4 regions of the Streptomyces sp. WAC00040 genome follow, and region 1 is predicted to be linked to each of the others. Evidence: riboswitches for the same ligand, from Rfam matches in the RefSeq annotation. Region 1 holds a riboswitch; each other region holds the start of a gene.
What was found. A riboswitch is a leader RNA that binds a small molecule or an ion and turns the genes downstream of it on or off. The one in region 1 is predicted to bind cyclic di-AMP.
Positions count from the first base shown of each region.

Region 2: another riboswitch for cyclic di-AMP. It lies ahead of MDN94_RS22780 (M23 family metallopeptidase); the one in region 1 lies ahead of MDN94_RS04320 (transglycosylase family protein).
Region 3: another riboswitch for cyclic di-AMP. It lies ahead of MDN94_RS17160 (M23 family metallopeptidase); the one in region 1 lies ahead of MDN94_RS04320 (transglycosylase family protein).
Region 4: another riboswitch for cyclic di-AMP. It lies ahead of MDN94_RS27565 (C40 family peptidase); the one in region 1 lies ahead of MDN94_RS04320 (transglycosylase family protein).

Region 1 is NZ_JAKQZE010000001.1:950,668-956,520, forward strand. It holds gene MDN94_RS04300 (Ppx/GppA phosphatase family protein) at 1-239, opposite strand, end outside; gene MDN94_RS04305 (DUF501 domain-containing protein) at 260-790, opposite strand; gene MDN94_RS04310 (FtsB family cell division protein) at 810-1,292, opposite strand; gene eno (phosphopyruvate hydratase) at 1,428-2,723, opposite strand; gene MDN94_RS04320 (transglycosylase family protein) at 3,037-3,720, opposite strand; cyclic di-AMP (ydaO/yuaA leader) riboswitch at 3,725-3,862, opposite strand; gene MDN94_RS04325 (transglycosylase family protein) at 4,215-5,177, opposite strand; gene MDN94_RS04330 (cytochrome P450 family protein) at 5,319-5,853, opposite strand, start outside.
Region 2 is NZ_JAKQZE010000002.1:749,265-755,117, forward strand. It holds gene MDN94_RS22765 (DUF6126 family protein) at 1-74, shown strand, start outside; gene MDN94_RS22770 (tyrosine-protein phosphatase) at 86-898, opposite strand; partial or broken gene MDN94_RS22775 (alpha-galactosidase) at 1,168-1,718, shown strand; cyclic di-AMP (ydaO/yuaA leader) riboswitch at 2,236-2,414, shown strand; gene MDN94_RS22780 (M23 family metallopeptidase) at 2,417-3,352, shown strand; gene MDN94_RS22785 (SGNH/GDSL hydrolase family protein) at 3,521-4,312, shown strand; gene MDN94_RS22790 (STM4011 family radical SAM protein) at 4,781-5,653, opposite strand; gene MDN94_RS22795 (STM4012 family radical SAM protein) at 5,662-5,853, opposite strand, start outside.
Region 3 is NZ_JAKQZE010000001.1:3,723,287-3,729,139, reverse strand. It holds gene MDN94_RS17175 (bifunctional acetate--CoA ligase family protein/GNAT family N-acetyltransferase) at 1-1,096, opposite strand, end outside; gene MDN94_RS17170 (HPr family phosphocarrier protein) at 1,258-1,539, shown strand; gene MDN94_RS17165 (GntR family transcriptional regulator) at 1,728-2,405, opposite strand; gene MDN94_RS17160 (M23 family metallopeptidase) at 2,843-3,637, opposite strand; cyclic di-AMP (ydaO/yuaA leader) riboswitch at 3,651-3,813, opposite strand; gene MDN94_RS17155 (M16 family metallopeptidase) at 4,039-5,427, opposite strand; gene MDN94_RS17150 (M16 family metallopeptidase) at 5,424-5,853, opposite strand, start outside.
Region 4 is NZ_JAKQZE010000003.1:473,530-479,382, reverse strand. It holds gene bioB (biotin synthase BioB) at 1-164, opposite strand, end outside; gene MDN94_RS27585 (8-amino-7-oxononanoate synthase) at 311-1,456, shown strand; gene MDN94_RS27580 (ATP-binding protein) at 1,677-2,108, shown strand; gene MDN94_RS27575 (LysR family transcriptional regulator) at 2,186-3,130, opposite strand; gene MDN94_RS27570 (LysE family translocator) at 3,214-3,843, shown strand; gene MDN94_RS27565 (C40 family peptidase) at 3,877-4,353, opposite strand; cyclic di-AMP (ydaO/yuaA leader) riboswitch at 4,357-4,519, opposite strand; gene MDN94_RS27560 (hypothetical protein) at 4,855-5,163, opposite strand; gene MDN94_RS27555 (ATP-dependent Clp protease proteolytic subunit) at 5,171-5,806, opposite strand.

The DNA of each region.
Region 1 (5,853 bases):
ACGAAGCGGACGCGGCGGGCGCCGTGCTCCTCGATGACGGCGGCGTACTCACGGCAGGCGTCGAACGTCCGCTTCAGCGCCTGTGCGGCGAGCCGGCCGGTGCGGTCGACGTCCTGGCCCAGCCGGACGATGGTCATCCGGCGGTCGAGGTCGACGAGCTTCCCGGTGGCCGGGTCGACGTCCGCGACCAGGAGCCGGATGGAATTGGTGCCACAGTCGATTGCGGCGACGCGGGTCATGTCGGCGGTCTCCTCGGTGATCAGGCTTCGGGCGTCACGCAGGGCGACACGCACGGACCCTTGGCCCACCACTCCGGCAGCATCGCGATCGCCTCGTCGCCCAGCGGGTTGACGCCGGGGCCGGCAGCCAGCGAGTGGCCGACCAGCACGTGCAGGCACTTCACCCGGTCCGGCATGCCGCCGGCACTGGGGAAGCCCTCCAGCACCTCGATGGCGTCACGGCGCCGGATGTAGTCCTCGTGGGCCGCCCGGTAGGCGGCGGCGAGTTCGGGATCCGTCGCCAGGCGCTCGGTCATCTCCTTCATGACGCCGTTCGCCTCGAGCGTGCCGATCGCGGAGGCCGCCCGCGGGCACGTCAGGTAGTACAGCGTCGGGAAGGGGGTGCCGTCGGGGAGCCGCGGGGCGGTCTCGACGACGTCGGGCTGCCCGCAGGGGCAGCGGTGCGCGATCGCGCGCAGACCGCGCGGGGGCCGGCCGAGCTGCTCCTTGAACGCGGCGATGTCCGCGTCGGTGGGCTCGGTGGGTTCGGTGGTGGGAGGAGGTGTTTCCATGCCTGCCTTGTTCGCTGACTTAACCGTGCTGCGGGCCGTCGGCGCTGTCCACGCCGTTCCATACGTTCGAGTACCAGGGCCGGTCGGCCGCACCGCCCTCTTCCTGCTCCTGCTCGGCGGCCTCCGGATCGATCATGGTGTATCCGGTCTCCCCCGGCAGGACGTAGTGCAGATGCTCGCGGGCCAGGCGCCGGATGTACATGTCGTCCTTGAGACGCGCCTTCTCGTCCTTGAGCTGCTCGACGCTCTTGCGGGCCTCGTGCATCAGCCGTTCCTGCTCGGCGATCTCGGCCCGCTGCGAGACGTACTGGCGCATCGGGTAGGCGAGCGCGACGACGAGCGAGCAGACGACGAGGGCGAGGAAGGCCGCGCGTCCGGTGAGGCGGGAGCGGCGGGCCTGGCGGCGGTTCTGGGACCGGTAGACACGGGCGGCGGTCTGCTCGCCGAGCAGCCGCAGCCTGGTCGCCGTGGAGAACCGGTCCGCGTCCGGCGTGCGTGCCATTCCTCTCGCCTCCCCTTCACACGCGTACGTCCCCGGACACGGTACGGGACCGCGGCCGGGGACGTACGGACGACAGGGCTTCAGCCGGTGATCGGGCGGCGATCAGACGTAGGCCGGCCGTCGTGCCTTCTGTGCTTACTGGTCCGCGAAGCGGAACCGCGGGAACGCGCTGCGGCCCGCGTACACCGCCGCGTCGTCGAGGATCTCCTCGATGCGCAGCAGCTGGTTGTACTTGGCGACGCGCTCGGAGCGGGCCGGGGCGCCGGTCTTGATCTGGCCGCAGTTGGTGGCGACGGCCAGGTCGGCGATGGTGACGTCCTCGGTCTCGCCGGAGCGGTGGGACATCATGCACTTGAAGCCGTTGCGCTGGGCGAGCTCGACGGCGTCGAGGGTCTCGGTCAGCGAACCGATCTGGTTGACCTTCACGAGCAGGGCGTTCGCGGCGTTCTCCTCGATGCCGCGGGCCAGGCGCTCCGGGTTGGTGACGAACAGGTCGTCGCCGACGAGCTGCACCTTGGCGCCGAGCTTCTCGGTGATGGCCTGCCAGCCGGCCCAGTCGTCCTCGAACAGCGGGTCCTCGATGGAGACCAGCGGGTAGGAGTCGACGAGTTCCGCGTAGTACTCGGTCATCTCGGCGGCCGAGCGGGACTTGCCCTCGAACTCGTACGAGCCGTCCTTGTAGAACTCGGACGCGGCGACGTCGAGCGCGAGCGCGATGTCCTTGCCCGGGGCGTAACCGGCCTCCTTGATGGCCTCGAGGATGAGGTCCAGGGCGGCGCGGTTGGAGTCGAGGTTCGGCGCGAAGCCGCCCTCGTCGCCGAGACCGGTGGACAGGCCCTTCTGCTTCAGAACCTTCTTGAGGGTGTGGTAGACCTCGGTGCCCCAGCGAAGGGCCTCGGAGAAGGACTCGGCGCCGATCGGCGCGATCATGAACTCCTGGATGTCCACGTTGGAGTCGGCGTGCGAGCCGCCGTTCAGGATGTTCATCATCGGAACGGGCAGCAGGTGCGCGTTCGGGCCGCCCAGGTAGCGGAAGAGCGGCAGGTCCGAGGCCTCGGAGGCGGCGTGCGCCACGGCGAGGGAGACGCCGAGGATGGCGTTGGCGCCGAGGGAGGACTTGTCCGGGGTGGCGTCCAGGTCGAACATCGCCTGGTCGATCAGCCGCTGCTCGGTGGCGTCGTAACCGACGAGCTCCGGGCCGATCTGCTCGATGACGGCGAGGACGGCCTTCTCGACACCCTTGCCCTGGTAGCGGTTCTGGTCACCGTCGCGAAGCTCGAGAGCCTCGAACGCACCGGTGGAGGCGCCGGACGGAACTGCAGCACGACCCGTGCTGCCGTCGTCGAGGCCAACCTCGACCTCGACCGTGGGGTTACCTCGGGAGTCCAGGATTTCCCGGGCTACGACGACGTCGATGGACGGCACGAGCATCTCCTTCTGGGATGTGACGCGAGAAAAAGTGCAGAGGTCTGCTTGGCCTTGCGGCAAGAGCCTAACCGCCTCGGGGGCAAAGGCCTGCCGATGCCCGCCCCCTGGGACGAAAAAGGGCATCAAGTCCCTTGGGACGGGGCAAACAGGGCGGTATCTACCTGCGGGTAACCGGCATTCGGGCCCTGGCCCTCGACGGACCGAACCCCGGCCCGGCGCGTTCGGGGGGGAAGGTGCGCCGGACCGGGGTGCTCGGGTCCCGTACGGAAGACGGGTGGCCTCCCACGACCGCCGGACCGTGGGAGGAAGGGGTGGGTCAGCTCAGGTGGAGCTGCTGACCCGGGTGGATCACGTCGGCGTCCTCGACGATGTCCTTGTTCAGCTCGAAGAGCTTCTCCCAGCCGCCCTTGACCTTCTCGGCCTCGGCGATGGTGCTCAGGGTGTCGCCGGCCTTGACCTTGTACTCGCCGTCGCCCTTCTTGAAGGACTTGGCCTCGGCAGCGGCGGCGGGCTTCTCGGCCTTCTTCGCCGGGGCCTCGGCGCGCTCGGAGCGCGTGGTGGGGGCCTCGGCGCGCTCCTGGGCCGGCTGGGTGGGCTCGGCCTCGACGGAGCCGGCGTCGTTGGAGGCGTTGGACAGGCCGACGCCACAGCTCGGCCAGGCGCCCTTGCCCTGGCCGGCCAGGACCTTCTCGGCTATCTCGATCTGCTGGGACTTGGACGCCTGGTCGGCGGTCGCGGCGTACGCGGTGCCGCCGTACGCGGCCCAGGTCGAGGCGGAGAACTGCAGGCCGCCGTAGTAGCCGTTGCCGGTGTTGATGGACCAGTCGCCGCCGGACTCGCACTGGGCGACGGCGTCCCACTCGGCCGTGGTGGCGGCGGAGGCGGTGCCCGCACCGAGCAGCGGCGCGGCGACGGCCGCACCGGTGATGCCGACGAAGGCGGCGATACGGGTCGCCCGGGAAGCGCGGCGGTGCTTGGCGTTGCCGGAAGAACGCAGCATGGAGCTATCTCCTCACCGACGCCTGCGAGGTGAGCTGTCGGGTTCGGGCCTGTGAGTTGCCCGGCCGCACGTCACTGACGCACGGTCTTCACCCCCAGCCGGTTCCGTTCCGCCGGTCTCCACGGTCCGGCCGACCTCGACGTACGGTCGGCCTCTCGCTGTCCCGGCTCACGGGCCCGGCACTTACCTGGGTCCCCCGCTCCTGCCTTCGGCGCTCTGAGCGACGACTGTTCCCCCCGACCGACGGCAGGATTCGGCGTATCGGTCGACGGTGCCCGCGATGGCGAACGGTTCAGACGGTAGACACACGACTCCCCGATGTTCAAAGTCGAACATCGGGGAGAAATCGCCCGAACCGGCCACCCATGAGTGTCCGTTTTCGCAGGTGAGGGGCGGAGTGGGCGAATTCGCAGGGCTGTTTGCTGCAGTTGCAGCAAAGAGACCCTTGTCTCACTCGCACACAACGGACATAAGCCGGCGAAACGCTACGCGAACTAGCCCCGGTTCAGGCCGAGATCGAGGCTCTGACCGGGCCGGATGAGGTCCGGGTCGGCCCCGACGGCCTCCTGGTTCGCCTCGTAGAGCGCCGGCCACCCGCCGGGCACGTCCTTCTCGTTGGCGATGTCGCACAGGTTGTCGCCGGGCTGAACGGTGTAGGTGTCGGGGCGGGTTGCCTCATCGGCACCGTTTCGACCTGAACTGTCACCACGTGAGGCATGACGGCCGCTTTCGCGGCCCTTTTCCGTTTTGCCCGTTTCTGCCTCGCTGTCGGCGGGGGCGCCGCGGTGCTTGCCGCCGCCGCTCGTGGCGCCGTCGGAGGGAGCCGCGCCCGTGGCGCCGTCCGACGCGCCGGGAGCCTCCGGAGCCGTGGTGGTCCCGTCCGTGGAGTCCGGCGCGTCACCGGCGCCACGGGACGGCGCTCCGGTCCCGCCCGGACCGCCGGAAGAGTCCTCGATGGTCCCGCTGTCCGTGTCGTCGGCCGGCGTGTCCCTGCCGGAGGCGTCCTCGGACGGCTCCACGGCCGGTGCTTCGCTCTGCTGCGGCAGCGGCAGGATGCCGGGGTCGACGCCGGTGTCCGTGCCGTCGTTGACAAGCCCCGCGAGCGGCCCGCACGCGGGCCACGCCTGCGGGCCCTCGGCGGCGAGCACCTTCTCGGCGACCGCTATCTGCTGCGAGCGGCTGGCGAGGTCGGCGCTCGGCGCGTACGCGGTGCCGCCGTACGCGACCCAGACCTCCTCGGAGAACTGGAGTCCGCCGTAGAAGCCGTTGCCGAAGTCGGCGCTCCAGGCGCCGCCGCTCTCGCACTCCGCGACGCGGTCCCACGTGCTCGCGTCCGCGGCCGAGGCCGAGCCCGCGCCGAGCAGCGGAATGGCGATGGCCGAACCGGTCACCCCTGCCGCAACGATGAGGGCCGGAGCCTGGCGGGGTCGGCGGTGTCGTCCGTTCCCGGAGAGCATGCGGTTGCCTTTCGCGTGACAGCTGAGAAACCTGCGGCCTGCTGTTGCGTGCCGAGTCGACGGTGAACGTAGCCGTATTCGAACGCGAGTCACAAGTCGATGCAGCGGAGATCACGTGAAAGTCACAGAATTGACGCTGCGTCAGTTTGTTTCGGGTGTGAACTCAACGGGCAGAGTGCGCAATCCACGCATGATGAGTCCCCCACGCCACCGCAAATCGGCCGGATCTCCCGCAAGCCGCAAGTCAGGCATTCTGCGGAGCAGCGTGGCGAGCGCGGTCTGCCCCTCGAGCCGGGCGAGCGGCGCGCCGAGGCAGTAATGGATGCCGTGTCCGTACCCCAGATGCTGGTTGTCACGCCGGGACAGGTCGAGCGTGTCCGGCGCGTCGAAGCGTTCGGGGTCGCGGTCGGCGGCCGCGAGCACGACGAGGACCGGGTCGCCGGCAGCGATCCGCTGCCCGCCGACGGTGAGCGGTTCGGTGGCGAACCGCCATGTCGCCAGCTCCACCGGGCCGTCATAGCGCAGCAGTTCCTCGACGCCGGTGGCGAGCAGCTCGCTCTCGCCCGCGGCGAGCGACGCCTGGAGGCGCTCGCGCTGGCCGGGGTTGCGCAGCAGCGCGTACACACCGTTGCCGATGAGGTTCACGGTGGTCTCGAAGCCGGCGAAGAGCAGGATG
Region 2 (5,853 bases), on a different contig from region 1:
CCTACCTCATCGCCGGCCACATCATCGCCGGGTTCCTCTACCTGCTGTTCCTGGTGGGCGGCCAGAACCAGTGACGGGCGAGGGCTCAGCCCTCGTCGAGCAGCCGTTCCCGCAGACGTTCACGCGTCTGCGGGGACAGCCGCAGACCCTCGGTGAGGTACCGCTCCGTCGTGCCCCAGTTCTCCTCGATCGCCTCGAAGGCCGCGGCCAGGTACTCGGCGCGGGCGTCGAAGAGCGGGCCGAGCAGCTCCATCACCTCGGGTGACATGGCGTCAGGTCCGTTGCCGCTGCGCCGGACCTTGTAACGGCGGTGCGGGTCGTTGGACTTGAGGTAGTCCGCCTCGATGGCGTCGCGCTCCACGCCGACGGCGAGCAGTGACACCGCTATCGACAGGCCGGCGCGGTCCTTGCCCGCGGCGCAATGCATCAGGGCGGGGACGCTGTCATCGGCCAGGGCGTGCAGCACGCGGCTGTGCTCCGCCGTTCGCTCCTTGATGATCATCCGGTAGGAGGCGATCATTCGGCCGGCGCCCTTGCCGTCCGCGAGGATCGACTTCAGCTGGTCCAGGTTCCCGTCCCGGACCATTTTCCAGAACTCCGCGCCGTCCGCGGGGTCGCTCAGCGGCAGGTTCACGTTGCGCACCCCGGGCAGGTCGATGTCCGGCCCCTCGAGCTTCTGGTCCGCCGCGTTGCGGAAGTCGAAGATCGTGTGGAGGCCGAGGGTCGACAGGAACGCGGCGTCGGTCGCCGTCGCGTGTGCCAGGTGCCCGCTGCGGAAGAGCCTGCCGGACCGCACCCGCCGCCCGTCCGTCGTCGGCAGGCCGCCCACGTCCCGGAAGTTACGGACCCCGGTCAGCTCGGGCTCTGTAGAGGGGACCTGCGGCAGCTGCTGCGTCACGGGGACTCCTTCGGAGGACAGTCGCCGGCGCTGTTCGCCGGGCGATGGCGCGGCCTCGACCATACGACACGCGCCCATCGGCCGATCGTCCTGGCCGTCCCGCACGGGTGTCGGCGTGCCCTGTGCGCCGTTGCCGCCGCGGGCCGCCCGGCGGACGATGTGCGGGCCCGTGCGGACCTGTGAGTATCCGAGGGGCCAGATGATCGAGAACGTCGGCAAGGGGCACACCTGGGTCCTCTTCGGCTCCACGAGCAGCTACACCCTCCGCCCTCACCCGCACCGACCAGGTGTGGACATCGGACAACACCGACCCGCTGGACCGGCTCGCCGTCCAGGACGGCTTCAGTCGGCTGCGCCCGGCCCGGGTCGTGGCGGCACGGGTCACCGACAGCCCGGGCGTCCAGCTCAACGGTCGCCGCAGCAGTCTGCGCTTTTGGTTCGTGAGCGCCATGGCGGGCTTGCTGGACGTCGGGGGGACCTCTCGGCCTGGAGCGAGGCGGAGCCGGCGGAGGCGCGTGACCGGGTCCGGCTCTACAAGGAGATCAGGCCGCTGGTCCAGCACGGCGAGCTGTACCGGCTGCGGGCCCGCAGGGCGGTCTCGGCGCCGTGCAGTGCGTACGGGGCGAGGAGGCGGTGGTGCTCGCGCTGCTCCAGCCCCAGCGCTACGGCGAGCGCCCGCCGGCGCTCCGGCTGCGCGGTGTGGAGGCGACGGCGGCCTACGTGTGTGCGCCGGAGCGGTCCGCCCTCGCGGGGTGCTGCTTGACCACGGAATTCACACCGGGCTGAGGGCGATTTCGACGCCACCGTGATCCGGCTCCGGGGCGGATGTGATCCACCGGTTCCAATTCGCCTTACGCGTAAGCGGGCAGGGGAATTGCAAAAGGGGGTCGGTCGGCCAGTTGCGCGGAAACCGGCGGAGCGCGGGAGGCGCGGGGGAGGCGATGGGAGGGAGCCCCCGGTCCGGGGAGCCGGAAGTGACAGGTGCCACGGCTTCAGCCGCCGGACGGCGAAGTGGGGCAAGAGTGGCGGGATTTGATGGGCAAGTGCGGGACTAGGTGGCTAAATGATCCTTCTGTCCGAATTGGATGGTTGCGTATAACGTGCCCCGTAAGAAGGGGAGATGGGCCCCGGCCCGTGAGCAGCGTCATATCCGTGACGTTCTGTGGCCGCGGCGCTGATGTGAATTCCTTGGTCGGCAAGGCGATTGGCCGCCCTTTGTCGACGGAGGGTGACCGGGAATCGGTGCGGGCGAGGCGCCGGTCATTGATCGTGGAAAATCGTGGCTTGTCCCACGCTGCCCGACTCGCCTACGGTCACGCTCAATCCGGACGGACCGCCTAATCCTGCCGCCGACCGGAATTCGAACCTATCCACGCGTGGCAGGAGCGGGGGACCCAGGTAGTACGCCGTATCCGGACAATCCGGACGGCTTGGGGTGAAGTCGCATGAAGTGTGCGACCGGGCATCTCCAGCCCGAACCCGACAGCTCACCTCGCAGGCGCCGGAGAGGAATGCGCCATGCCCGCGAAGGGTAAGCACCGCCGTCCCAAGACCAACCCGATCACCCGCGGCTTCGTCGTCGCCGGTACGGGTGGCGCCGCCATCGCGCTCCCGCTGTTCGGCGCCACCACGGCCAATGCCGCCCCGGCCGCGACCCCGGCCGCAGCGGAGAAGACCGCCGCCGCGGCCCCTGCCTCCGCGACCGCGGCGGCGCCGACCGCCAAGAAGGCCCCCAAGACCTACACGGTCGTCGCCGGGGACTACCTGTCGAAGATCGCCGACGAGCAGGACGTCCGCGGCGGCTGGAAGCAGCTCTTCAACGACAACCGCCGTGTCATCGGTGCCGACCCGTCGCTGATCCACCCTGGTCTGGAGCTGACGATCGGCGCGAAGAACAAGGCTACGAACGACCCGGAGCCCCGCTCCGAGTCCCCGACCCGCCCGTCGCGCGACGACTCGCGGTCCGCCGCGCCGGAGGCCGAGGCCCCCAAGGCCGAGGCGCCGAAGGCCGCGGCCCCCGCCAAGAAGGCCGCGAGCACTGCGTCCGGCTCCGGCTTCAGTGCCCCCGTCGACGCGGGCGTCACCACCCCGTACCGGGCCTCCGGTGCCATGTGGTCCAGCGGCTACCACACCGGTGTCGACTTCGCCGCCCCCACCGGCAGTTCCGTCAAGGCCATCGGCGCGGGTACCGTCGTCTCCGCCGGCTGGGGCGGGGCATACGGCAACGAGGTCGTCATCCAGCACACGGACGGCACCTACTCCCAGTACGCCCACCTCTCCTCGCTCGCCGTCTCCAGCGGGCAGTCGGTGACCGGTGGTCAGCAGATCGGACTGTCGGGTTCGACCGGCAACTCCTCAGGTCCCCACCTGCACTTCGAGGTCCGCACCGGACCCTCGTACGGTTCGGACATCGACCCGCTGGCCTACCTGCGCGAGCACGGCGTCTCCCTCTGAGTCGTCCGGTCGCGCCGGTCCACCGGTGAGTCCCCGTTCCGCATCATGCGGAGCGGGGGCTTCCGCGTATTCCGCCCGGCCGGAATTTGACGGGTGGTAAAGATCACGGCGCGTCAACCCCGCCTTACGGTCGCGTAGGTCACATCAGTAAAGGAAAGATGTGCTCCCGTGGCAGACGATTCGAGAACAGAGAACAGTGGCGTATTCGGGTCGTACGCGGCGATCGGTGACAGCTTCACCGAGGGCGTGGGGGACCCGGGGCCCGACGGGAGATTCGTCGGATGGGCGGACCGGTTCGCCGTCCTGCTCGCCGACCGGATGCCGGAGCACTCCTTCCGGTACGCCAACCTCGCCGTACGCGGCCGCCTCCTCGATCAGATCGTCGAGGAGCAGGTGCCCAGGGCGCGCGAGCTCGCGCCGGACCTGGTGACCTTCTGCGCCGGCGGCAACGACATCATCCGGCCCGGCTCCGACCCCGACGACGTCGCGGAACGTTTCGAACGCGCGGTGGCCGACCTCGCCGGCTCGGTCGGCACCGTCATGGTGACCACCGGCTTCGACACCCGGGACGTGCCGGTCCTGCGGCATCTGCGCGGCAAGATCGCCACGTACACCGCCCACGTACGGGCCATCGCCGACCGCTACGGGTGCCCCGTACTGGACCTGTGGTCGCTCAAGTCCGTCCAGGACCGGCGCGCTTGGGACGCCGACCGGCTCCACCTGTCACCCGAGGGGCACACCAGGGTCGCGCTGCGCGCCGCTCAGGTCCTCGGGATCGAGGTGCCCGCCGACCCCGACCAGCAGTGGCCGCCGCTGCCCCCGCGAGGGACGCTCGAGGTGCGCCGGGACGACATCCAGTGGGCGCGCGAGTATCTGGTGCCCTGGATCGGGCGGCGACTCCGCGGCGAGAGCTCCGGCGATCATGTGGAGGCCAAGCGCCCCGACCTGCTGCCGCTCTGAGACGCAAGGCGGTCCGGTGCCCGGACCGCCGAGGCGGCGCCGGTGTGGCGGACCGCCCGGCAACAGCCGGACTTCCGCACCGCCCAGGACAACGTCGGCGGCCCACGCCCCTGGCCCGGCCCTGCTGGCCCCTGGTCGCCGTCGCCACCCTCGCTTTCACCGACATCGGCCGTCCCGGGCGTGCCGCGCGCCCACTGGGGGGAGGGCCCGTGCGGCCGGTCGCCAGGTGCGGCAGCGCGAGCACCGCCGTGGCACCGGCCGTCGTGAACCCGGCCGCCCAGGCGCGTAGCAACGTCTCGTGCGGGTCCCGACGGCGTGACGTCCGGGACCGCACGGGACGGGAGCATCAACGCTTCATGAGGGCGAAGACTCCCCAGCCCTGCGCATGCCGGTGCGATGCGGGCGCCCCCACCTCGCCGGCAGCGACGGACCCGACGAAACCCGTCTGCCCACGGGTCGGCGCGCTTCCTAGGCGAGGGCGGACGGGACCGCTGGGGGAATGCGCGACGGGATCCGTTCGAGGACTCCGCCGGCGAAGGCGTCGTACAGCGGCAGCGTCTCCAGGTGGACGTACCCGATGTGGCAGTCGCACACGGCGAGGGGGCAGGCGCGGGGGCGCAGCGCGCGGCGGTACGAGCCGTCGTAGAGATTGCCGAGCTCGGCGCGGACGAAGTGGCAGCGGCGCACGGTCCCCTCGCCGTCCACCGAGACGACACTCTCGCCCGTGCGGCACGGCAGCCCCGCGGAGCGGTGCGGGTGACGGCTGTAGGGGAAGAGCGGGTCCAGTTCCGTCCAGGCCTGTGCCTCCGCCTCGGAGAGCTCGCGTCCCTCGGGCGCGTTCACCCACAGATAGATGTGGCCGGGCAGGTCGGCGCGGAGTCTGCGCGCCTCCTCCAGATGGCCCGGGAAGCCGACGATGCCCACGCTGAAACGGATCTCCCGCCGTATCAGGTCCCTGCATTTGTCGATGAACCGGTCGTAAGGCGTCTGACCGGGGTGAAAGGTGCACCACAGGGCGAGGGTCTCCGGGCACGCCTTCGCCAGCCAGTCCGTCCGGCAGCTCAGGTTCGTCTGGATCGCGACCCGGCGGATGTGCGGCAGGTGCGACAACTCCGTCAGGGTCCGGCGGTACCAGGAACGGACCAGCCCCTCGCCCCACGGCGTGAACAGGACCGACAGCCGGTCCCCGGTCTGCCCTGCGGCCCACCTGGAGAAGCGCTCCAGCGCGGCACGGTCCGCGCGCAGCTGCTCCGGGCTGTCGCGGCGCTTCGCGAACGGACAATAGGGGCAGTCGTAGTCGCACGACGACAGCGGGCCCCGGTACAGCACGGTCAGATCCATGGAGCCGCTCACTTCAGCTCGTACGAGGCCATGGCCGCCCGGACCGCGGGCGAGAACAGCTCGGGGCCCAGGGCGTCGGAATGGGCGAGCCCTTCGGGCGACAGCCTCAACCGGCCGGGCGCGGCGGCCGCGTCGAGCCAGCCGCGGGAGGCGAACCGCTCCAGCTCCGCCGGGAAATGGCCGGCGGGAGCCGCGCCGAA
Region 3 (5,853 bases), 2.8 Mb from region 1:
ACAGGCCGATCCGCCCGGGCACGGGGGCCTCGGGGGCCAGTGAGGCGTTGAGCCGGACGGCGTCCGAGGTGCTGATGATCCCGAACGAGTTGGGCCCGATGATCCGCATTCCGTACGACCGGGCCTGCCTCACCAACTCGCGCTGGCGCTCCCGTCCCGCCCGGCCGCTCTCCGCGTATCCGGCGCTCAGCACCACGAGCCCCTGCACTCCGTGCTCGCCGCAGTCCGCGACCACGTCGGGCACCCGCTCCGCCGGGACGGCGACGACCGCCAGGTCGACGGGCTCGCCGATCTCGCCGACCGACCGGACGGCGGGCACACCGTCGATCTCGCGCTGTTCCTGCGGGAACGCGCGGTTGACCGCGTACACCCGGCCCATGAACCCGCCGTCCAGAAGGTTGCGCAGCGCGGTGCGTCCGACGCCGCCGGGCAGCCGGCCGGTGCCGACGACGGCCACGGAGCCGGGCGCGAGCAACCGCTGGACCGAGCGTGCCTCGGCGCGCTGCTCGCGTCCGCGCTGCACGGCGAGGGACTCCGCCGTCGGTTCGAGGTCGAGGGTCAGATGGACGGATCCGTCCTCGAAGCTGCGCCGCTGTGTGTATCCGGCGTCGCGGAACACCTTGATCATCTTGGAGTTGGCGGGCAGCACCTCAGCGGCGAAGCGCCGGATGCCCCGCTCCCGCGCCACCGCCGCGATGTGCTCGAGCAGCGCGGACGCGACACCGCGCCCCTGGTGCGCGTCCTGGACGAGGAAGGCGACCTCCGCCTCGTCAGCCGGGGCGCTCGCCGGCCGACCCTGTGCGTTGATGCGGTCGTAGCGGACCGTGGCGATGAACTCGCCGCCGACCGTCACCGCGAGTCCGACCCGGTCGACGTAGTCGTGGTGCGTGAACCGGTGGACGTCCTTGTCGGAAAGCCTCGGGTAGGGGGCGAAGAAGCGGTAGTACTTCGACTCGTCCGAGACCTGCTCGTAGAAGCTGACCAGCCGGTGCGCGTCCTCCGGCGTGATGGGCCTGATCCGGGCGGTGCCACCGTCGCGCAGCACCACGTCTGCTTCCCAGTGAGCGGGGTAGGCGTGCTCCTGCGAGGTCTGCATGGGGGAAAGCCTACGCGCGGCCACCGGTCGCGGAGGCGGTTGTGCGCGGGCAGTCTGAGGGGGCCGACGGCGGCCCGCACCCCGGCAGGGTGGGCGGGGAGCACGCCGGGACACATGAGAGACTGGTCTAGACAACCCGCTAAGACTTGAAGGGCAACACCATGGCTGAGCGCCGCGTCAATGTCGGCTGGGCCGAGGGCCTTCACGCCCGCCCCGCGTCCATCTTCGTCCGTGCCGCGACGGCTGCCGGCGTCCCTGTGACGATCGCCAAGGCCGACGGCAATCCGGTCAACGCGGCCTCGATGCTCGCCGTGCTCGGCCTGGGCGCCCAGGGTGGCGAGGAGATCGTCCTCGCTTCCGACGCGGACGGCGCGGAGGCGGCCCTCGACCGCCTGGCCAAACTGGTGGCAGAGGGTCTCGACGAGCTTCCCGAGACGGTCTGAGGACGGTCCGGGCCCGACCGGCCTGACGCCCGCCGCCATTCACAGAAAAACCGCGGTGTTCCGGATCCGGAGCACCGCGGTTCTGCATTTCAGGACCGCGTTCGGCATTTCGCCTTCGGAGGTCGGACGGAAAAGTAAAACAGGGAAAAGGCCGACCCCATCACGCCTTCTTTTGTATACGCCCTCTGTTAATTCCGGCCGCTCGTGGTGTTTACGGCATGTTGCGAAGTCCTCACCCGCACGGTGCGGCGCAGCCGGTGCGCCGTGGCGGCACGCTCGGCGTGCGCGGCCGTCAACGCGCGCGCCCGCTCCGCGTCACCGCGCGCCACGGCGTCGACGATCGCGCCGTGCTCGGCCCACGACTCGACCGGGGCGAGAGGCTGCTCCACCGAGTACATCCAGGCGATCTTGTGCCGCAACTGGGTCAGCAGCGAGGTCAACCCGGGACTGTCGCAGGACTGCGCGAGCGTCTCGTGGAACCAGGAGCCGAGCGAGCGCAAGTCCTCGCCCTGTCCCCGGCGCGCCCGCTCCTGACCGAGTCTCACCAGGCCGCGCAGCACCCGCAGATGCGCTTCCGTGCGGCGTTGCGCGGCGCGCGCAGCGCCCAGCGGCTCCAGAAGCATACGGATCTCCAGGAGGTCGGCGGCCTCCTGCTCCGTCGGCTCCGCCACACAGGCGCCGGCGTGCCGGCGGGTCACGACGAAGCCCTCCGACTCCAGGGTGCGCAGCGCCTCGCGGACCGGGACGCGGGAGACGCCATAGCGGCGTGCCAGGTGTTCCTCCGTGAGCCGGCTGCCGCGCTCGTGGACCCCGGAGACGATGTCGTCGCGGATCGCCGTGCATACCGAGTGCGCGGGAATACGCATGACCGAACCTCCGCATTGATCCGAGCGAAACGCAGCCGATTGACGCGTGTTCCCGTGACTCTATTGCAATGAACGCGTTTTTCCGACGCCAGGGTGAAAACCATGGAAGTCTCTTGACGGAGACGGCAATCACTCAATGGCCGAAACGCCGCGGAATGCGCAGAAGGCCCCCGGCCAAGCCGGGGGCCTTCGAAGACGAAGCGCGGGGCGCCGGACGGTGGGCGCGGCGCGGCTCGACCAGCCTCAGATCCGCGGCCGCATCTCGGCCGGCAGATCCGTGACGGCAAGGTCGCGCGCCGAACTCGGCCCGCGGCCGCCGGGACGGCGCCATGAGTGTGGCGCAGGCCCAGGCGCGGCGGGGACGAGGGCGACGGACATGGGCCCGAAACCGGCGCGGGCGCGGGAACGGTGGGCGCGGTCCCGGGTGCGGCCGAGGGTCAGACGTTGACGCCGCGCGAGCGCAGGTAGGCGACCGGGTCGATGTCGGAGCCGTACTCGGCGGTGGTCCTGGCCTCGAAGTGCAGGTGCGGCCCGGTCGAGTTGCCGGTCGAGCCGGACAGTCCGATCTGCTGGCCGGGGGTGACCTGCTGACCGACGGAGACGCTGATGGACGACAGGTGGCCGTACTGGGTGTACGTGCCGTCGTTCATCCGGATCACGACGTTGTTGCCGTACGCGCCGCCCCAGCCCGCCTCGACGACGGTGCCGGAGCCGACGGACACGACGGAACTGCCGGAGGCGGCGCGGAAGTCGACGCCGGAGTGGCTGCCGGAGGACCAGAGGGCGCCGCCGGTCCGGTACCCGGTGGTCACGTGCGAACCGGCGATCGGGAGCCGGAAGGAGTTCAGCCGCTTGCGCTCGGCCTCGCGGGCGGCGCGCTCCTTGGCCTCGCGGGCCTCCTTGGCGCGCGCCTCGGCCTTGCGCCTGGCTTCCGCCTTCGCCTCGGCCTCGGCCTTCGCCTGCGCCCTGGCCTTGGCGGCGGCCTCCTGGGCCTCTCTCTCCTGGGCGGCGGCCTGGTCGGCTATCTCGTCGGCGAGCGACCCCATGGAGACGATCTGGGTGAGGCCGGTGTCCTCGACGGAGGGGGCCTCGGTGTCGGCGGCGAGCGCCGGGGAGGCGAGGGTTCCGATGACGCCGGTGGTGGCGAGGGCGGCGACGCCGGCCAGGTTCGCGCTCCTGCGCGTCAGGCGGCTCGGGGCACGATGCTTCCCGGTGGCACGGGTGAACGCCATGAAGAGGCTGGTCCTTTCCTTCCTTCTCGCCTACCGGGTTAGCTGACGGGTTCGGAGCAGGAAGGTCTCCTACGGCCCCCTCCGCACGGGCGAAGGAGGGCCGATTCACCCCAGGGACTACGTGGGTCCCCGGCTCCCCAGGCTCGCGCCTGACGGGGACTCGGCGATGGCTGCCCGATGCCGCGGGCGCGACGATCTCCAGGCGGACAGCCGGACCGACGCTAGGCAACCCGTTCGTCAATCACCAAACAGACAGCCCGTTTTGTAGCGCATACCACAGGGCAGACAGGCATTCAGTCCTGCAAATCGGACATAGAACGGAACCCCGGCAAACGATTCGAAGCCGGGGTTCCGTTTTCACGCGATGCGCGTTTTGAGTCGTCCCGCCGGGCGGCGTCCGATCAGCCCGTGACAACCCTCACTTCACCGATGCCGAGGGCCTTCACCGGCTCCTCGATCTGCGACGCGTCGCCGACGAGCACCGTCACCAGCCGGTCGACCGGGAAGGCGTTGACGACCGCCGCGGTCGCCTCCACCGTGCCCGTCTCCGCCAGACGCACGTACATCTGTGCCTGGTAGTCGTCCGGGAGGTGCTGCTCGACCTGGTCGGCCAAGGTGGCCGCCACGGACGCCGCCGTCTCGTACTTCAGCGGGGCGACGCCCACCAGGTTCTGCACGGCGACGTCCCGCTCGGCGTCCGTGAGCCCCTCGGCTGCGAGCGTGCGGAGCACCTTCCACAGGTCACCGAGCGCCGGACCGGTGTTGGGCGTGTCCACGGAGCCGCTGATGGCGAGCATCGAGGCGCCGGAGCCGTCCGGAGCGGAGCGCAGCACCTGGCCGAAGGCGCGCACACCGTAGGTGTACCCCTTCTCCTCGCGCAGCACCCGGTCGAGGCGGGAGGTCAGCGTGCCGCCGAGGCAGTACGTGCCGAGCACCTGCGCGGGCCAGACACGGTCATGGCGATCGCCACCGACGCGGCCGATGAGGAGCTGCGTCTGCACCGCACCAGGGCGGTCGACGATGACCACACGGCCGGTGTCGTCAGCGGTGATCGCGGGCACCGGGCGCGGGTCCGCCTTGTCGCCCGTCCACGCCCCGAGCGTGTCGCCGAGGACGGCGTCCAGGTCGATACCGGTGAGGTCGCCGACGATCACCGCGGTGGCGGTGGCGGGCCGTACATGCGCCTCGTAGAAGGCGCGCACGGCGGCCGCGTCGATCCGCGCGACCGTCTCCTCCGTCCCCTGGCGCGGCCGGGAGACGCGCAGCTCGGCCGGGAAGAGCTCCTTGGAGAGCTGCTTGGCGGCCCGGCGGCCCGGGTTCGCCGTCTCGTGCGGGATCTCGTCGAGGCGGTTGCGGACCAGCCGCTCGACCTCGCCGGCCTCGAAGGCGGGGGCGATCAGTGCCTCGGAGAGCAGCCCGAGCGCCTTGTGCAGCCGGGAGACCGGTACCTCGAGGGAGACCCGGACGCCGGGGTGGTCGGCGTGTGCGTCCAGGGTGGCGCCGCAACGCTCCAGTTCCGCTGCGAACTTCTCCGCGGAGTGCTTGTCCGTGCCCTCCGACAGGGCGCGCGCCATGATCGTGGCGACGCCGTCGAGACCCTCCGGCTCGGCGTCCAGCGGAGCGTCGAGCGAGATCTCGACGGCCACGACCTGCTGGCCGGGACGGTGGCAGCGCAGCACCGTCAGTCCGTTGTCCAGCGTGCCGCGGTCGGGGGCCGGGAAGGCCCAGGGCCGGGCGGTGCCCGGGGTCGGCTGCGGGTGGAAGTCCATGGTCACGGCAGCGTCGCTCACTGGTCCGTCCCCTCCTGCTCGTTTCCGTCGGCCGCTTCGGTCTCTTCTTCGGCGACCGGTTCGTAGACCAGCACCGCCCTGTTCTCCGGGTGCAGCCTGGCCTTGGCGACCGCCTGCACCTCCTCCGCGGTGACGTCGAGCACCCGCTGGACGGCGGTGAGCGCCAGCTGCGGGTCGCCGAACAACACCGCGTAGCGGCAGAGTTCGTCGGCGCGGCCCGCGACCGTGCCGAGACGGTCCAGCCACTCGCGCTCCAGCTGAGCCTGGGCGCGCTCCATCTCCCCCGGCGTCGGGCCCTCGGCCGCGAACCGGGCCAGCTCCTCGTCGACGGCCGCCTCGATCTGTGGCACCTCGACACCGCCGGACGTCTTCACGTCCAGCCAGCCCATCGACGGTGCGCCCGCGAGGCGCAGCAGGCCGAACCCG
Region 4 (5,853 bases), on a different contig from region 1:
TTGAGCTTCACCCGCCGCCCGAACCACTGACGGCGCACCTTGCCGGCAGCGGCCACCACATCGAGCACATCGTCGTCGGAGGTCGCCAGCACGGCGAGCGCCTCTTCGCGGGTCGGCAGCTCGCGCCGCAGCCCCTTCTCCACCAGTGTGTTCAGCAGGTCCATAGCGCCGATCCTGGCCTACCGCACAGGCCCCGGCCAAGGAGGAAGCCCACAACACCTGCGATTCGAGGTGTGTGCATGGCCACACCCGGTACCCGGGCCCGCCCGGCTAGGGTCTGTCCGCTGCCTACAAAAAGGACCGGACCGCCATGCCGAGGAATCCTTTCCACTGGATCGACGAGGAGTCGCGCCGACGCGAGCGGGCGGGTCTGGTCCGCACCCTTCGGCCGCGCCCCGCCGACAGTGCCCTCCTCGACCTGGCGAGCAACGACTACCTCGGCCTCACCCGCCGCGCCGAGGTCACCGAAGGCGCCGTGCGGGCCGCCCGCCGGTGGGGCGCCGGGGCCACCGGTTCCCGGCTCGTCACCGGCAGCACCGAACTGCACGCCGAACTGGAGCGTGAGCTCGCCGACTTCTGCGGCTTCGAGGCCGCCCTCGTCCTGTCCTCCGGCTACGCGGCCAACCTGGCCGCGGTCACCGCGCTCAGCGGCCGTGACGCCCTCGTCGTCTCCGACGCGGGCAACCACGCCTCCATCGTCGACGGCTGCCGGCTCTCACGCGCGGAGACGGCGGTCGTCCCGCACACCGACGTCGAGGCCGTGCGCAAGACACTCGAGGCCCACCCGGGCCGGCGCGCCCTCGCGGTCACCGACTCGGTCTTCTCCGTGGACGGCGACGCCGCACCGCTGCAGGGCCTCGCGGACGTCTGTCGTGAGCACGGTGCCGGGCTCCTCGTCGACGACGCGCACGGGCTGGGCGTCCTCGGCGACGGCGGCCGCGGCGCCCTGGACGCTGCCGGCCTCGCGGGCGCGTCCGGGACCGTCGCCACGCTGACGCTCTCCAAGTCGCTGGGCAGCCAGGGAGGTGCGGTCCTCGGGCCCGCCCCCGTCATCGACCACCTGGTCAACACCGCCCGCACCTTCATCTTCGACACCGGCCTGGCCCCGGCGGCGGTCGGCGCGGCACTCGCGAGCGTGCGGGTGCTGCGCCGCGAACCGGGGCTCGCAGGACGGGCGCGCGAGGTCGCGACGGCGCTGCACCACGGGCTGACCGACGCCGGACTGACCTCGGCCCGCCCGGACGCGGCGGTCGTCTCTGTGCAGGCCCCGTCCCCGGATGCGGCGCTGCGCTGGGCGGCGGACTGCCGCGACGCCGGACTCGTCGTCGGCTGTTTCCGGCCGCCGTCCGTACCTGACGGGATCTCCCGGATCCGGTTGACCGCCAGGGCGGATCTCACGGATCGGCAGATCGGAACGGCGCTCTCCACGATCATCCGGACCGCACCCGGCAGTTGAGCCGGGAGTGCTCCGCTGCCTCCGGTCGGTGGCCGTAAATACGGTCTGCCGTAGCAGAGTTCACCGCATCGAGCGACAGAAATGTGCGTCTCTCGGTGGATCGGCGCCACTGACGGACGATAAGTGGCAGTCTGACGCAGAAGCGTAATCCGTGGCCGTTCCCGCGTTTCATCCGCTACGAGTCGGAGCCCGGCCGCGGTGGGAAAGGGACAGCGCCGTCATGGCAGACCACCAAGAAGCATCCGCCACTCTGCCGAGCGATCCGGCGTCGGTAGCCGCCGCCAGGAGATATGTCACGGATGTTCTGTGCGAATGGGGGCTGGAGCCTGATGCCGAGACCGTCGAGACCGTCAAGCTGATCGTCTCCGAGCTCGCCACCAACTCCGTACAGCACACCTTCGGCCAGTCTCCGACCTTCACGGTGGATCTGCGCCTCGAGTGCGACGAGCAGTTGTGCATCGGTGTCACCGACAGCCATCCGCGCTGGCCTCAGCGGCTGCCCGCCGCCGTCCGGCAGGACAACGGGCGGGGCATGGTCATCATCCGTACGCTCACCGCGGAGTACGGCGGCCGGCTGTCCGTCATGCCCACGGAGGAGGGGGGAAAGACCGTCTGGATCGCACTGCCCTGGTCCGTGCCCGTGCAGAGCTGACCGCCGACCCGCCAGAAACGATTTGCCGGCTCGAACAGCCCGCGGCTCGAACAGCCCGTGCTTCGAACAGTCCCGGCTCAAACAGGCCCTTCTTCGCGGACGGACCGTGCCCTGCTGCCCGCCCTTGCGAACGCGCCGCGCATCAGCGCCCGCAGCGACCGAACGGCCGGACCCGACTCCTCGCCCCGGTGCGCCACCGAGATCGTCCTGCGGAACGACGCAGGTTCCAACTTCCTTACCCGCAGGGGCGTCGCAGCCATCGCGGCAACCATCTCCGGCACGACGGCCACCCCCAGTCCCGCGCTGACGAGCGCGCACACCAGTGCGTACCCCGGCGACTCACAGACCACGGTAGGTGTGGCGCCGGCGCTCGCGAGTGCACGCTCCACCCCCTTGCGCGGCGGATGCGACGGCGCGCTGCTGATCAGCGGCTGTCCCGCCAGGTCGCCCACGGGCAGCCGGCCGGAATCGTCGGCGAGCACATGCCCCGGAGCGGTCACGAGCACCAACTCCTCCACCAGGAGGGCCTCGACCACTACCCCCTGCGGCGCGGCGGCCGGCTCGGCCGGCTCATAGGCATGGGTCAGCGCCACATCGACCTCACCCGTGGCCACGGCCGTGACCCCGCCGGGCGGCTCGTACTCGGCGACGGTGAGCTCCACGTCCGGATGCGCGCGGCGGAAGGCGCTCAGCACGGGCGGCAGCAGATGGATCCCGACCGTCGTGAAGGTGCCGACCCGGAGCCGGCCGCCGGCCAGGCCGGTGAGCCCCGCCAGCTCATGGCGCGCCCGGGCCATCTCGTCCAGCACCCGGCGCGCGCGTTCCGCGAGCAGCTCGCCGGCCGCCGTCAGCCGTGCGCCACGGTGCGAGCGCACGAGGAGGACTGCCCCGGCCTCCCGTTCCAGCTTGGCGATCTGCTGCGAGAGCGCCGGAGCCGTGTACCCGAGCCGGGCAGCGGCCCGCGTGATGGAGCCGGCGTCCGCCACGGCGACGAGAGCCGTCAGCCGGGTCGGGTCGTACATGCCACCCCTTAAGCGTTGCTTCAGACCTCCCTGCAGAGATCGCAAGTACACGTTAAGGGCCGCGGGCGTCCACGCTGGGACGCATGGACGGACAGCTCATCGCTTTCATCGGGGTCGCCGCAGGCATGGTCGCCATGCCCGGCGCCGATTTCACGGTCGTCATGCGCAACGCGGTCGCCTCACGCCGCGCCGGTGTCGCCTGCGCGGCAGGAGTGGCCGGCGGGCTGCTCGTCCACACGGCCCTGGCCGTGGCGGGACTCGCCGCCGTACTCGCCACCGCGCCCGTTCTCCACCGGACGCTGCAGGCAGCGGGCGGTGCCTATGTGCTGTATCTCGGGGTCCGCTCGCTGCACGCCGCACTGCGCCCGTGCCCGGAGCCGGCAGATCCGCGGACCGCGGCCCCGTACGGCGTCGGACGCGGCCTGCGGCAGGGCTTTCTCACCAACGTCCTCAACCCGAAGGCGCCGGTGCTGTTCCTGAGCCTGCTCCCGCAGTTCGTTCCCGACGGCGCGGCCGTAATGCCGCGCACACTGCTGCTGGCCGGCACGATCGTGCTGATCGCGCTGCTCTGGTTCCCGGCGGTGGCGCTGATGGTCGACGGGCTCGGCCGGTGGCTGCGCCGGCCGCGGACCGCCCGCGCCGTCGAAGGCGTCTCGGGAGGCGCGCTGACCACGCTCGGCGCGGCCCTGCTGATCCGGTCGACCGCGCACTGACTCCACCCAGGTCCCACAGGACCTGGCGGCGCGTCAGCGCACGCGGCCGTACTTGACGCTCTTCGTCCAGATCTTGACCAGCCGGACCACGTCACCTGTCTTGGGCGAGTGCCAGATCTTCCCGTTCCCGGCGTAGATCCCCACGTGGTAGACGGCACCGCCGGCATGGAAGAACACCAGGTCACCGCGTTGTCGACGCGAGGCGGAGATATGACGGGTCCGGTTGTACTGCTGCTGGGCGGTGCGGGGCAGCTTCTTGCCCGCCTTCTTGTACGAATAGAGCGTCAGCCCTGAACAGTCGAAGCGGGACGGGCCCGTGCCGCCGTACCGGTACGGCGAGCCCTTCTTCGACGCGGCCACCTTGAGCGCCTTGCTCGCGTGGCTGCTGATCGCATGCGCTTCAACAGCGCCGCCCGGGGCCAGAAGCGTGCCGCCGACGGCGGCGATGGTGAGTGCCGATACGGCCCCCGCCCGTGAGAACAGGTGGGGGAGATGCATCTGCGCAGTCATGCGCAACCCTTCGTCAGCCGCCTGTGAAGGGTGACCTGTCGGGTTCGGACGGCGAAGACGCCCGGCCGCCGCAGCGGCTTCACCCCAAGGCGCGGCCGGGATCACCGGTCACGCCGTACTGCTGGGTCCTCCACTCCTGCCGATGCAATTCCGTCGACCAGACATCCGGTGCGGCGACAGGATTCAGCGTCCGCCCGGACCGCCCCGTCGAGGTGGCGGGGGCTTGTCGTCTCACGGATCGTTACCCACCGATGTCCGATTTCCGAGTTGAAACGGCTTTTGTGAAGCTGATCACGACTGGACCTTTCGGGTGGGCAGGCATCTCGGACCCCTTCTCCCGCGCTCCGGACCCGTCCCGTACCAGCAGTTGAAGCGCCTCATTGCGCCAGATCGGTGGTCCCGCCGATGCAAGTCCGGGGCCTTGCGACAACTTGGGCAAGGCTCCACCGAACGGGGTACGGGTGTCGCGCGCCGTGTCGGCGGGCGGCATCGGAACGTCCGTCAACTCGTGGAAACGGGAGGCATGGTCAGCCGGTTGGTCCTGCGCTCGCCGTCCAGGACGCGCAGCGCCTTGGTCAGCGTGTCCGTGTACACCTCGTTCTCCCCCCGGATGTGCATGAGTGTCAGGGCGTCCTTGAGTGCGGCGGCCCGCCCGACCAGCGCCTGCGCGGCGCGCAGGGCCCCGTAGGTATGGGTGGTGCGGGCGGGGTTGATCCTGCCGAGCAGGTCGACGACTTCGAGGTAGGTGTCGACGAACTCTGCCTCGGCGCGGGTCAGTGCCGGAAGTGGCGGCGGTTCGGGCGGCAGCATCCCGCGCTCACCTCGCCGTGGGTGGCACGGCCGAGAGCTTGCGGCTCGCGACGACATGGTCGATCAGGCCGTACTCCTTCGCCGCGGTGGCGTCGAAGATCTTGTCGCGCTCCAGGTCGGCCGTGATGCGGTCCAGGTCGTTGCCGGTGTGGCGCACCAGCATCGAGCCGAGTTGCTCACGCAGTCGCAGCAACTCGGCGGCGTGGATCTCCAGATCGGACGGCTGTCCGCGCAACGGCTCCTCGTATGCGGGCTGCTGCATCACGATCCGCGCGCCGGGCAAGGCCATGCGCTTGCCGGGAGTGCCCGCGGCAAGCAGGGCGACCGCTGTGGAGGCCGCCTGGCCCAGGCAGGTCGTCGCCACGTCGCACATGACGACCTGCATCGTGTCGTAGATGGCGGACATGGCGCTCAGTGATCCGCCGGGGGAGTTGATGTACAGGCAGATGTCCTGGTCGGGAGCCTCGTACTCGAGGTGCAGGAACTGCGCGATGACGTCGTTCGCCGCCGTGTCGTCGACGGCGGTCCCCAGGAAGACGATCCGCTCGGCCATGAGCTTCGAGTACGGATCGAGCGTGCGGGTCCCGAAGGACGTGCGCTCCGTGAGCTCCGGCAGGACATAGCGGGCGGACGGACGGTTCATGGCACACCTCTCGTCGTCACGGCTGTGGAGATCTCTCCGGGCCATGG